One region of the Curtobacterium sp. YC1 genome, then DNA from elsewhere that is predicted to be linked to it. Evidence: riboswitches for the same ligand, from Rfam matches in the RefSeq annotation. Region 1 holds a riboswitch; the other holds the start of a gene.
What was found. Region 1 has a riboswitch for thiamine pyrophosphate ahead of I8920_RS04585 (ECF transporter S component). Riboswitches for the same ligand answer to the same signal wherever they lie in the genome.
Positions count from the first base shown of each region.

Region 2: linked by a shared signal. The riboswitch ahead of thiM (hydroxyethylthiazole kinase) and the one ahead of I8920_RS04585 (ECF transporter S component) in region 1 are both predicted to bind thiamine pyrophosphate.

Region 1 is NZ_CP066341.1:946,127-952,294, forward strand. It holds gene treY (malto-oligosyltrehalose synthase) at 1-763, opposite strand, end outside; gene glgX (glycogen debranching protein GlgX) at 760-2,991, opposite strand; gene I8920_RS04580 (hypothetical protein) at 3,120-3,443, shown strand; TPP riboswitch at 3,535-3,646, shown strand; gene I8920_RS04585 (ECF transporter S component) at 3,641-4,279, shown strand; gene I8920_RS04590 (ATP-binding cassette domain-containing protein) at 4,276-6,168, shown strand, end outside.
Region 2 is NZ_CP066341.1:1,286,556-1,292,723, reverse strand. It holds gene I8920_RS06190 (hypothetical protein) at 3-260, opposite strand; gene I8920_RS06185 (RNA-binding S4 domain-containing protein) at 338-700, shown strand; gene I8920_RS06180 (hypothetical protein) at 723-1,088, opposite strand; gene I8920_RS06175 (J domain-containing protein) at 1,088-2,035, opposite strand; gene I8920_RS06170 (phosphotransferase enzyme family protein) at 2,108-2,854, opposite strand; gene I8920_RS06165 (NUDIX domain-containing protein) at 2,927-3,874, opposite strand; TPP riboswitch at 3,943-4,038, shown strand; gene thiM (hydroxyethylthiazole kinase) at 4,027-4,908, shown strand; gene thiE (thiamine phosphate synthase) at 4,905-5,651, shown strand; gene I8920_RS06150 (bifunctional hydroxymethylpyrimidine kinase/phosphomethylpyrimidine kinase) at 5,648-6,168, shown strand, end outside.

The DNA.
Region 1 (6,168 bases):
GCCCGTCCGGGTGGTCGATCCGCAGGCCGTCGACGAGCCCGTCGCGGAACCAGCCGCCGATGACCCCGTGCGAGGCCGCGAAGACCTCGGGCTCCTCGACACGGATCGCCGCGAGGGTGTTGACCGCGAAGAAGCGGCGGTAGTTCAGGTCGTGGTCGGCGCGCTTCCAGTGCACGAACGCGTAGTGCTGCCGCTCGTGCACGGCCTCGACGGTGTCGCCGCTCTGCACCGTGCCGGGCGCGGTGGGGTAGGCGGTCTCACCGACGCGGAGCACGGGCCGCTCGGCGTCGGACGTGTCGAGCGTCACCGCGTCGAGCAGTCGGTCGTCGAGCACCGGGATCCGGACCTTGCCGTCGCCGGCCTCCCAGTCCACGTCGAAGGCCCAGGCCACGGGGGAGCCCTGCCCGAGCTCGAGCAGCGACCACCACCAGGGGTTCGACTCGGGCGTCGCGACGCCGACGTGGTTCGGCACGACGTCGACCAGGACCCCGAGGCCGACGGCGTGCGCGGCCTCGGCCAGCGCACGCATCGCCTCGTCGCCACCGCGGTCGGTGTCGACGCGGGTGTGGTCGACCACGTCGTAGCCGTGGTTCGACCCGGCCTCGGCCTGCAGCACCGGCGACAGGTAGAGCCAGTCGGCGCCGAGGTCGTGCACGTAGTCGACCAGGTCGCGCGCGGCGTCCAGGTCGAAGTCGGCGGACACCTGCAGTCGGTAGGTCGATGCGGGGGCGCGGTGCGCGGCCCCGGGCGTGCGGGCGGTCATCGGTCCGCTCCGCTCGGTGCGGTGGAACCGGCGGGGTTCGCCGGGGTCACGGCGTCCTGCGGCGCCGCCGGTGCGGCAGCGTCGTCCTGTTCGACGTCGACCGGGGTGGTCGTCACCTCGTGGTCGGGCTCGGCGCGCAGGACGATCATCGAGCGCGCGGGGACGTCGAGCGGCGTCCCGGCGTCGAGGACCTCGTCGCGGGCCCCCGGGTCGGCGGTGTCGATCCGGACGGTCCAGCCCGGGGAGTACTCCTCGGGCGGGAGCGTGAAGGTCACGACGTCGTCGTGCGCGTTGAAGTACGTGATGAAGGCCACGTCGGTGACGCGCTCGCCACGGGCGTCGCGACCGCGGATGCCCTCGCCGTTCAGGTACATGCCGACGCTCTTGCCGAAGCCGGAGTCCCAGTCCTCGGGGTCCATGGCGTCGCCGGAGGGGGTCAGCCACACCACGTCGGGCAGCGGCTCGCCCTCGCCACGGCGGACCGGACGGCCGTTGAAGTACCGGGTGCGTCGGAACGTCGGGTGGTCGTGCCGGAGCTTCACGACGTCGGCGGTGAACTGGATGAGGTCCTCGTCGGCGCTGTCCCAGTCGATCCAGCTGAGCTCGGAGTCCTGCGCGTAGACGTTGTTGTTGCCGGACTGCGAGCGGCCGAGCTCGTCGCCGTGCGCGATCATCGGCACGCCCTGGCTGAGGAGCAGGGTCGCCAGGAAGTTCCGGCGACGCTGCAGCCGCAGGGCGTTCACGGCCTCGTCGTCGGTCGGCCCCTCGGCACCGGAGTTCCACGACCGGTTGTGGCTCTCGCCGTCGTTGTTGTCCTCGCCGTTGGCCTCGTTGTGCTTCTCGTTGTAGGACACCAGGTCGTACAGCGTGAAGCCGTCGTGGGCGGTGATGAAGTTGATGCTGGCCTTCGGGGTGCGGCCGTCGTGCTCGTACAGGTCGGCCGAGCCGGAGATGCGCGAGGCGAACTCGCCGAGGGTCGACGACTCACCGCGCCAGAAGTCACGGACGGTGTCGCGGTACTTGCCGTTCCACTCGGACCACTGCGGCGGGAAGTTGCCCACCTGGTAGCCACCGGGACCGACGTCCCACGGCTCGGCGATGAGCTTGACCTGCGACACGATCGGGTCCTGCTGCACGAGCTCGAAGAAGGCGGACAGGCGGTCGACCTCGTAGAACTCGCGGGCCAGGGCGGACGCGAGGTCGAAGCGGAACCCGTCGACGTGCATCTCGGTCACCCAGTAGCGCAGCGAGTCGAGGATGAGCTGCAGCGAGTGCGGGTGCCCGACGTTGAGCGAGTTCCCCGTGCCCGTGTAGTCCATGTAGTAGCGCTTGTCGTCGTCGACCAGGCGGTAGTACGCCGCGTTGTCGATGCCGCGGAACGACAGCGTGGGGCCGAGGTGGTTGCCCTCGGCGGTGTGGTTGTAGACGACGTCGAGGACGACCTCGATGCCTGCCCGGTGCAGCTCGCGCACCATCGTCTTGAACTCCTGGACCTGCTGCCCGTTGTCGCCCGACGACGAGTACGCGGAGTGCGGGGCGAAGAAGCCGATCGTGTTGTAGCCCCAGTAGTTCGACAGTCCCTTGTCCTGCAGGGTGGAGTCGTTCACGAACTGGTGCACCGGCATGAGCTCGAGCGTGGTGACGCCGAGGCGCTGCAGGTGCTCGATGACCGCGGGGTGGGAGACGCCGGCGTACGTGCCGCGCTGCTCCTCCGGCACGTCCGGGTGGGTCTCGGTGAGTCCCTTGACGTGCGCTTCGTAGATGACCGTCTCGCCGTACGGCGTGCGCGGCGGACGGTCCCCCTGCCAGTCGAAGAAGGGGTTGATCACGACGCCCTTCATCATGTGCGACGCGGAGTCCTCGTCGTTGGTCGAGTCGGGGTCACCGAAGGTGTACGAGAACAGCGACTGGTCCCAGTCGATCTCGCCGCTGGTCGCCTTGGCGTACGGGTCGAGCAGGAGCTTCGACGGGTTGGCTCGCGAGCCGGTCGCCGGGTCGTACGCTCCGTGGACACGGAAGCCGTACTGCTGGCCGGGGCCGACGTTCGGCAGGTAGGCGTGCCAGACGTAGGCGTCCACCTCGAGCAGGCGGACGCACTCTTCGTTGCCGTCGTCATCGAACAGGCAGAGCTCGACACGCTCGGCGACCTCGCTGAAGAGCGCGAAGTTCGTGCCGCTCCCGTCGTAGGTCGCCCCGAGCGGGTACGGGTTTCCGGGCCAGGTGTGCAAACGGTCCTCCAGGTGTGGGTGTCGCCAACATATCGGCGCCGCCCGTCCACGTCCGCAGACAAGCCCCAGCTGTGGACGTCGCAGACGGGTCCCGGCCTGTGGAGGGACGGACGAGTACCGTCTCGCGCATGGCCAACATCGTCACGCTGCTCGCAGACAAGGTCCGCCCGGTCGGGGTCTCCACGAACTACGGAGAGCCCGTCGAGGTCGGCGACCAGACCCTCATCCCCGTGTCCGTCAGCTGGTTCGGCTTCGGCGGCGGCGGGGGCGACGACGAGAACGGCGGCGGTGGTGGCGGCGGTGCGTCGGCCCCGGTCGGCGCGTACGTCCGTCGCCCGGGCAAGGACCTGGTGTTCGAACCGAACCCGATCTCCCTCATCGTCGTCGCCATCCCCTTCGTGTGGGTGGCCGGGCGTGTCCTGCGCAAGCTGGTCCGCGCGCTCAAGAAGTGACCACCTGACGCAACCGGAGGCCCGTGGCGACGCCGCCACGGGCCTCCGGTTGCGTCCTGGCGTCACGCGGTCGCGACCGCGTCTAGACTGCTGGCACACACACGGGAGTCCGGGACCGCCGGGCTGAGAGGGAGCGAACGGCGCTCCGACCGTCGAACCTGATCCGGATCATGCCGGCGCAGGGAGGAGTCAGAACCATGTCTGCACGCACGTCTGCACCCGTCTCCACCGTTCCGCGGCGATCGCTGCGGTGGCGGGTCGTCGACATCGTCGTCGCGAGCGTCCTCGCCGTGGCCCTCGGGGTCGTCTTCCGGCTCTGGGAGTTCGGGTACGCGCCGATCAGCGCCGGCATGGACCTGGTGCTGCCCGGCACGAAGGCCCTGTTCGGCGGCGTCTGGCTGCTCGCCGGACCCATCGTCGCCCTGGTCGTCCGCAAGCCGGGAGCCGCGCTCTACGGCGAGATGGTCGCCGCCTCGGTCGAGGCGCTCTTCGGCACCACGTGGGGCTGGCTGACGCTCGAGGCCGGGCTCGTCCAGGGACTCGGCGCCGAGATCGTCCTCGCACTGTTCCTGTACCGGGTGTACCGCCTGCCGGTCGTGGTGCTCGCGGGCGCCGCTGCGGGTCTCGCGCTCGGCATCAACGACATCGTCCTCTGGTACCCCGCGCTCGACGCCGCCTTCAAGGCCGTCTACGTCGTCTGCGCGATCATCTCCGGCGCGGTGATCGCCGGCGTCGGGTCGTGGCTCGTCGTCCGGGCGCTCGCGCGCACCGGAGTGCTGTCGTCCTTCGCCGTCGGCCGCGAGCACAGCCGTCGCGAGCCCCGCGCCCGGGTGTGACGGAGCGCACCCCGTCGGCGTCGTCGCCCTCCACAGGCGGGGACGCCGACGCAGGAACCGACGTCCGCGGGGCGCGCATCGCCTTCCGTGACTGGGGCTGGCGCTACCCGGAGCGGGACGCGTGGGCTGTTCGCGGCGTCGACCTGACCGTCGAGCCGGGGGAGCGGGTGGCGGTCGTCGGGCCGTCCGGTGCCGGCAAGTCGACGCTGCTGCGCGCGGTCGCGGGCGTGCTGCCCGACGAGCCCGACGCCACCGACGACACCGCGGCATCCGTGCACGGATCGCTCCTCGTCGACGGAGCCGACCCCCGCGCGGTCCGCGGGCGCGTCGGCCTCGTCATGCAGGACCCCGAGGCGCACACCGTGATGTCCCGACTCGGCGACGACGTGGCCTTCGGGTGCGAGAACGCCGGCGTCCCGCGCGACGAGACGTGGCAGCGCGTGCGGTCGGCCCTGGACGTCGTCGGACTGCACCTGTCGCTCGACCGCTCCACGGCGGACCTGTCCGGCGGGCAGCGGCAGCGCCTGGCGCTCGCCGGAGTGCTCGCGATGCGCCCCGGTGCGCTCGTGCTCGACGAACCCTGCGCCAACCTCGACCCCGACGGTGTCACGCAGGTGCACGACGCCGTGCGGGCCCTGCTCGACGAGACCGGGGCGACCCTGCTCGTGGTGGAGCACCGGATCGGCACGTGGCTCGACCTGGTCGACCGGCTCGTGCTGCTCGAGCCCGGTGGTGGCGTCGTCGCCGACGGGCCGCCCGCCGCGGTGCTGGCGGAGCACGGCGCTGCGCTCACGGCCGCCGGGGTGTGGGTGCCCGGTGCCGAGCCGGAGCGAGGGTCGGCACGAGGGGGTCTCCGTGCGCCCCGCCGAGCGGGCGGGATGTGTGGGGAGTCCGGGGGAGCGACGGGTGCATTCCGCCCGCTCGGCGAGGAGGCGTTCGGAGTTGCCACGGACGGGGCGTTCGGCGACGGCGCTGTGGTGCTGCTCCGGGCGCGGGAGCTCGGGACGGCTCGGGGGCGGCACGGTGTCGGGAGCGGGATCGACCTCCGGGTCCGAGCCGGACAGGTCATCGCGGTCACGGGGCCGAACGGCGTCGGCAAGTCGACGCTCGGCTTGACGATCGCAGGACTCCTCCCGCCGGCCGCCGGCGGGCTCGGGGCGACGGACGCCCTGGCCGGCGGCATCGCCACCGCGCCGCACACCTGGACGAGCCGCGAGCTCGCCGCCCGGATCGGCACGGTGTTCCAGGACCCGGAGCACCAGTTCGTCGCCCGCTCCGTCCGCGAGGAGGTCGAGGCCGGCCCCCGTGCCCTCGGAGCCGCGGACGCCACCGACCGCGCCACCGCCCTGCTCGACGACTTCGGACTGGCCCACCTGGCCGACGCCAACCCGTTCACCCTGTCCGGTGGGGAACAGCGGCGCCTCGCGATCGCCTCCGTCGTGGCGGCCAGGCCTCCTGTCCTGGTGCTCGACGAACCGACCTCCGGTCAGGACCGCGCCACGTGGCAGGCGGTGGTCGGGCACCTCGGAGCGCTCGCCGACGCCGGCACCGCGGTGGTGGCGGTCACGCACGACCGCGACCTCGTCCGGGCACTCGACGCCGACGAGGTCGTGCTCGGGCCGGACGGTGCCCGGACCGTGGGGAGGGACCCGGGCCGGTCGGGCGCGACCGTCCCGGAGACGGGACCGACGGCGGGGAGCCGCCCCGGGCCTCCAGACCGGACCGACACGGACGACCGGACGGACGCGGCGCGACGGCCGCTGCCGGCCCGCGCGACCGGCATCCACGGCGTCCAGCCGGTCGCGTCGTTGATCGGCGTGCTCGCCCTCGGCGTCTGCCTGGTGCTCAGCCTCGACGTCGTCTCCGCCGCCGTCGCTCTGGCGCTCGAA
Region 2 (6,168 bases), 340 kb from region 1:
GGTCAGCGACGACGGGCGCGAGGCGGCGGGGGCGGTGGGACCCGCTTCGCGGCGACGACGTCCGCGAGCCGGACCGCGACGGGGCCGCGGCGCGTGGCGATCGTCACGGTGTCGGCCGTCCGCGCGACGAGGTCACCGAGGGCGTCCTGTGCGCCGTCGCCCTGGTGTGCGCGGACCACCAGCCGGTCGCCGATCACGGCGTCGTGCAGCACCCCGAGGCCACGGGCCCGCGCGATCGCAGCCTGCTCACCCGTGGTCACCGTGTCAGCGTACGACGGCGGGCCCGACCGACCGCGGAACCGGGGGACCGCGGGGACGGGCGGCCTAGAGTGAGGGGATGGCCAAGGCGCGCGTGGACAGCTGGATCTGGGCGGTGCGGATCACGAAGACCCGCTCCGCCGCGACCGCCGCGTGCAAGGCCGGGCACGTCCGGGTGAACGGGGAGCGCGCGAAGCCCGCGCAGCCGATCGGCCCCGGTGACGAGGTCCGCGTCCGGCAGAACGGGTTCGACCGGATCGTCGTGGTCACCGGCATCATCCTGAAGCGCACGAGTGCCCCCGAGGCGGCGAAGCACTTCGAGGACCGGACCCCGCCGCGGCTGCCCAAGGAGGAGGCCGGGTTCGTGCCGGTGCGCGAGCGCGGCGCGGGACGCCCGAGCAAGCGGGAGCGCCGCGACCTCGAGAAGCTCCGCGGGTACTGACCGCCCTGCGGCTCCGGACCGCTCAGCGCCGCTTGCCGTACGGGTCGACGACGACCTCGAACGCCGTCTCGCCGTCCCACTCGACCTCGATCGGCTGCCCGGTCCACCGTGCCTCGAGGTGCCCGTCGTCGTCCTCGTCGTTGCCGCACAGCGCCGAGCCGCTCGGGAGCCGTTCGATCGCGACCCGACCGCCGACGCCCAAGGCGTACAGCTCGACCACCCGGCCGCGGATCGACTGGGTCCTGGCCGCGTCGTGCCGGACCTCCGCGAACCGCCGGGCGCCGTCGGCGGACACGACCCAGTACTCCCTGACGTCGCCGATCTCGACCGCGAGGCCACAGCACTCGTGCTCCCACCCGCCGACCTCGATGACGACCGGCTCCGGCATCAGACGAACCGGACGGTCTGCTGCAGCCGGTCGCGGATGTCGAAGACGTCGACCGAGCCGGCCGGCGACCACACGCCGTTGAGCACCTGGGCGAGCGCGCTGCGGCGGACGACGAGTGCCGTCGGCTTCTTCGGCGAGCCGACGAGCTGCACGTCCCCGTCGACCGCGGCGTCCGGCACGACGAGCAGTCGCCCGGTGAACCGCACGCGCGTCTGCTTCTGCACGGCCCGGGCGGCACGGACGAGCTCCTTGACCGGACGCTCCCCCGCCGCGAGCGTCTCCCCCACGACCTCGCCGTGCTCGACGCGCACCGGGGCGCCCCAGTCGATGGACTCGACCGCCCAGAGTCCGCTCGGGGTCAGGACGGCGTGGTCGAGCTTGCCCTCGGACCCGGCGTCCAGGTCGTGCCACACCGTGACGCCGATGCCCATGTCGGACACGATGGCGGCGGTGGCCTCCTCGGCGAGGGCCTCGGCGAGCAGCCGCCGGATGTGTCGCGGTGCGGAGCGGATCAGGGCGGGGTCGTACGGGTCCTCGATGGGGTCGCCGAGCCCGACCCACTCGCGCTCCGCCTGCAGGAACACCTCGCGCGAGCGACCGCCGGGATGTCCGTGGGACCGTGCCCGGGGGCGGGAGTCGCGGCGCGCTGCCGGAGGTGCGTAGGCGTCGCGACCGGTGTCGGGCCTCCCGGCTGACGCAGCGGACGGACCGGAGGCGGTCTGGCCGGCGTACCCGCGGGAACCGACGTCGTAGGCGCGGCGGGCCGCGGGGGTGCCGATGCGTTCCCAGGCGAGCTGCACCCGGCGGAACCGCTGGGCGTCACCGCCGAGGTCGGGGTGGGACTCGCGGGCCGCACGCCGGTAGGCGCGGCGGAGGGTGTCGTCGTCGGCGGAGGCGGGGACGCCGAGCACCTCGTACGGGGTCGCGTCGGCGGGGCTGTCGGTCATGGCCCTGCGACATTACCCGAGGCGGTGTCGGAGTCCGCCGCGAGCGCCCTGCGTGTGGACTGGGTGTCGGCGTCAGGCGACGGCGGCGGTGACGGCGTCGGCGTGCTGCTCCAGGTAGGCCACGTCGGCCCGGTACAGGTCCGCGTGCCCGTGCCGCAGGTCGCTGAGGAACTTCGGGTTGCCGGCGGCCGCCTCGTGCTCGATCGTGGTGACCAGGGCCACGAGGGACGCGATCATCGTCTCGACGAGGACCGCGCGCGACCGGGCGTCGAGGTCGTAGGCGCGGCAGAACTCCGCGGCCCGTGCCAGGCGGTCGTCGAGCCGGGGCGCGGTGGCCCCCTCGACGGCGCCCGTGGTGAACGGCGCGAAGCGGTACACGGCGCTCGCGACGTCCCAGACGCGCGGCCCGGGGTGCGCGGTGTCGAAGTCGATCAGTCCGACGGCGGCGATGCCGTCGTACACGCAGTTGTACGGGGCGAAGTCGCCGTGCACGATCGTCTCGACCGGGGCGCGGTCGGCCTGCGACCAGACGTCCGCGGTGTCCTCGCGCGGGTACGTGGCGGCGGCGTCGTGGAACTGCCGGAGCAGCCGGGCGCTGGTGACCAGGGCAGCCTCGCTCGCGACGTCCTCGGTCCAGGGGTACTCCCCCGCGACCCCGGGCACGAACGACACCGTCTCGAGGGCGTCGCCGAGGGCGATGGGTTCCGGCGCGGCCACGAAGCCCTGCTCGTGCAGGTGCGCGAGCAGCCGGTGCACCGTGGGGGTCCACGGCCCTGCGGGGCGGTGGACGCGGTCGTCGGCCCTGGTGATGCGCTCCACGGGATCCTCCTGGGGGTGTGCGTCTCCGTTGACGGACCGCCAGCGTACCGGCACCGACCAGGGCTGTCCCGGTCAGTGCGGAAGGCGGCTCCGTGCGTCGGTCTGCTCGCGCAGCCACCCCGGTCCACGTACAGCCGCGCCGGACGACTCGACCCGCGCGCGGAGCTCCCGGTCGGCGGTCACGACCACGACCGGCCCGTCGCCGGCGTCACCCGCGCGTCGTGCGGCCTCGACGATCGCGTCGTCGCCGGAGCCGGGAGCGCGCACCACCTCGACGGCGGCTGCTCGTGCCTCCGGGTCGGCTGTTGCGCGTGCCTCGGGGTCGGACGCTGCACGTGCCTCGCCCTCGAGCACCACCGTCCAGCGCGGCCACCACCGGGCGAACGGCAGGTCGAGCAGCGACGACTCGACCCCGTCCGCGGCGAGCGCCGTCACCGACGACAGCAGACGCGAGGCGGCACCGGCGCGGTCCTTCCACCAGCCGTCCGGCGTGCTGCCGACGACGTTCGCGGCGTCGACGACGACGTGCGGCGTGGTCGTCACCACGGCGCGGAGCGCCGGCCACGACGCTCCGAACCCCGGGTGCAGCGGGAGTGCGTCCACCTGGTCGATCGGGATCCACGAGAGCGCGAGGCTCTCGCGGTCGGCGATCACCGGTTCGAACGGCCGGGAGGCGCGCCCCACCACCGTCGTGTAGGTCCAGAACCCCAGGTCGAGCAGGGCTGTGTGGCGCAGGTCGACGGCGTCGTCCGGCACGCCGGCTTCCTCGGCGGACTCGCGGAGCGCGGCCGTCACGGCGTCCTCGTGCTGGTGGCGGGCGCCGCCGGGGATGCCCCAGGTGCCCCCGTGGTGGCTCCACTCGACGCGGTGCTGCAGCAGCACGCGTCCGGCGCCGTCGTCGACGAGCAGGCCCGCGGCGCCGAAGCGTCCCCACGCCTTCGTGCCGTCCGGACCGATCGCCCAGGCGTCGCCGGGGTCGCGGGGGCCGGGTGGCGGCCCGGGAGGCGTCGAGTCTGGCACGGTCCAACCCTGGCACACGGTGCTCGGACCCGGCCTCGGAGTCGTCACCGGACGTCGTGTACGGTGTCGCCCGAGACACGGGGTGCCGCAACCAGCGGCTGAGATCACACCCGTCGAACCTGCTCGAGCTCGTACTCGCGAAGGGATCGTCCATGGAGAACGCTGCGCCCACCCACGACTGGGGCCACCGGACCGCCGAACTGCTCGAGGCCGTGCGCGCCCGGGCCCCGCTGGTGCACTGCATCACGAACACCGTCGTGCAGAACGTCACGGCGAACGTGCTGCTCGCGCTCGGGGCCTCTGCCGCGATGGTCGACGTCGCGACGGAGGCGGGACCGTTCGCCCGGGTCGCCGACGCCCTGCTGGTGAACACGGGCACCCCGCACGCCGAACCGCGGGTCGCCGCGCTCGAAGCGGTGCCCGCTGCCCGCGACGCCGGGACGCCCTGGGTGCTCGACCCGGTGGCCGTCGGGTCGCTCCCGGTGCGGACGGCGCTGGCCCGCGACCTGCTGGCGATGCACCCGACGGTGCTGCGCGGCAACGCGTCGGAGGTGCTCGCGCTGCTCGGCGCCTCGGCCGGTGGTCGCGGGGTCGACAGCACCGCGGGCACCGAGGACGCCCGCGCCGCTGCGATCGCCGCCGTCACGAGTTCCGATCCGGGTCCGGTTCCGGGTCAGGACGGGAGGCTCGTGGACGCGGTGGCCGTGTCCGGTCCCGTCGACCTGCTGGTCGCCCCGGCGACGGGCGTGGTCCGGGTCGCGAACGGCACCGAGCTGCTGACGCGCATCACCGGGGGCGGCTGCGCCCTGGGAGCGGTGGTCGCCGCGTTCACCGCGGTGTCGCCGGACGACGCCGGAGCCGCCGCGGTCGCCGCCACCGCGGTGCACACCATCGCCGCGGAGCTCGCCGCGCAGGAGGCCGGTGGACCCGGCTCGTTCCAGCCGCTGTTCCTCGACCGGTTGGCGTCGCTGACCCCGGAGCAGGTCGTGCGGACGGCCCGGATCACCGTCGAGTCCGCGGCGGTGCCGGCGTGACCGGGCAGCGGCGCGACCTCGGCGTCTACCTGGTGACCGACGGAGCCCTGGCCGACCGGCACGGCGTCGGGGTGCTCGGCGTCGTCCGGGCCGCGGTGCAGGCCGGGGTGCGGATCGTGCAGGTGCGCGACAAGGACGCGTCGGCGCGGGACCTGCTCGCGCTCACCGTCGCCGTGGCCGGGGCGGTGGGCGACCGTGCCGCCGTCGTGGTCGACGACCGGCTCGACGTCGCCCTCGTTGCCCGGCGGGACGGGCACCGGGTCGCCGGCGTGCACCTCGGGCAGTCCGACGTGCCGGTCGCCGCGGCCCGGGCACTGCTCGGCCCCGGTGCGCACGTGGGCCTCACCGCGAACACGCTCGGGCACCTGTCGGCCGTCGAGCGGCTCCCCCGCGGCACCGTCGACCTGCTCGGCGTCGGGGTCGTGCACCCCACGGCGACGAAGGCCGACCACCCGCCGGCGCTCGGCCACGACGGCTTCGCCCGGCTCGCCGCCGCGACCGACCTGCCGTGCGTGGCGATCGGCGGGGTCACCCTGGACGACGTCGACCCCCTGCGCGCCGCCGGTGCCGCGGGCGTCGCGGTGGTGTCGGGCATCTGCGCCGCAGCCGACCCCGGATCCGCCGCGGCGGCGTACGTGGCGGCCTGGGGCGGTGGAGCCGACCACGGGGCGGGAGTGGGGTGGGCGCCGGAGGGTGCGCCGCGCCTCCAGACCGGGTCCGCGCAGCACGGGGCGGGCGCATGAGCGTGCCGCGGGTGCTGAGCATCGCCGGCACCGACCCGACGGGCGGGGCCGGGATGCAGGCGGACCTGAAGGCGATCGCCGCGCACGACGGGTACGGGATGGGGGTCGTGACGGCGCTCGTCGCCCAGAACACGCACGGGGTGCGGTCGGTGCACGTGCCGGACGTCGGGTTCCTGCGCGAGCAGCTCGACGCGGTGTCGGACGACGTCACCATCGACGCGGTGAAGACGGGCATGCTCGGCACCGCTCCCGTGGTGCGGGTGGTGACCGACTGGCTGCGGGAGCACCGGCCGGCCGTGGTGGTGGTCGACCCGGTGATGGTCGCGACGAGCGGTGACCGGTTGCTGGACGAGGACGCCTCGGCCGCGATGGCCGACCTGCTCGAGCTCGCCGACCTGGTCACGCCGAACCGGGACGAGCTCGGGGTGCTGGTGGAGCTGGCCGGGAGCGGTGGGGGTGCCGGGGGTGCCGGGGTCGCTGGGGGTGCTGGGGGTGCGTCGTCGGCGTCTGCTGGGTC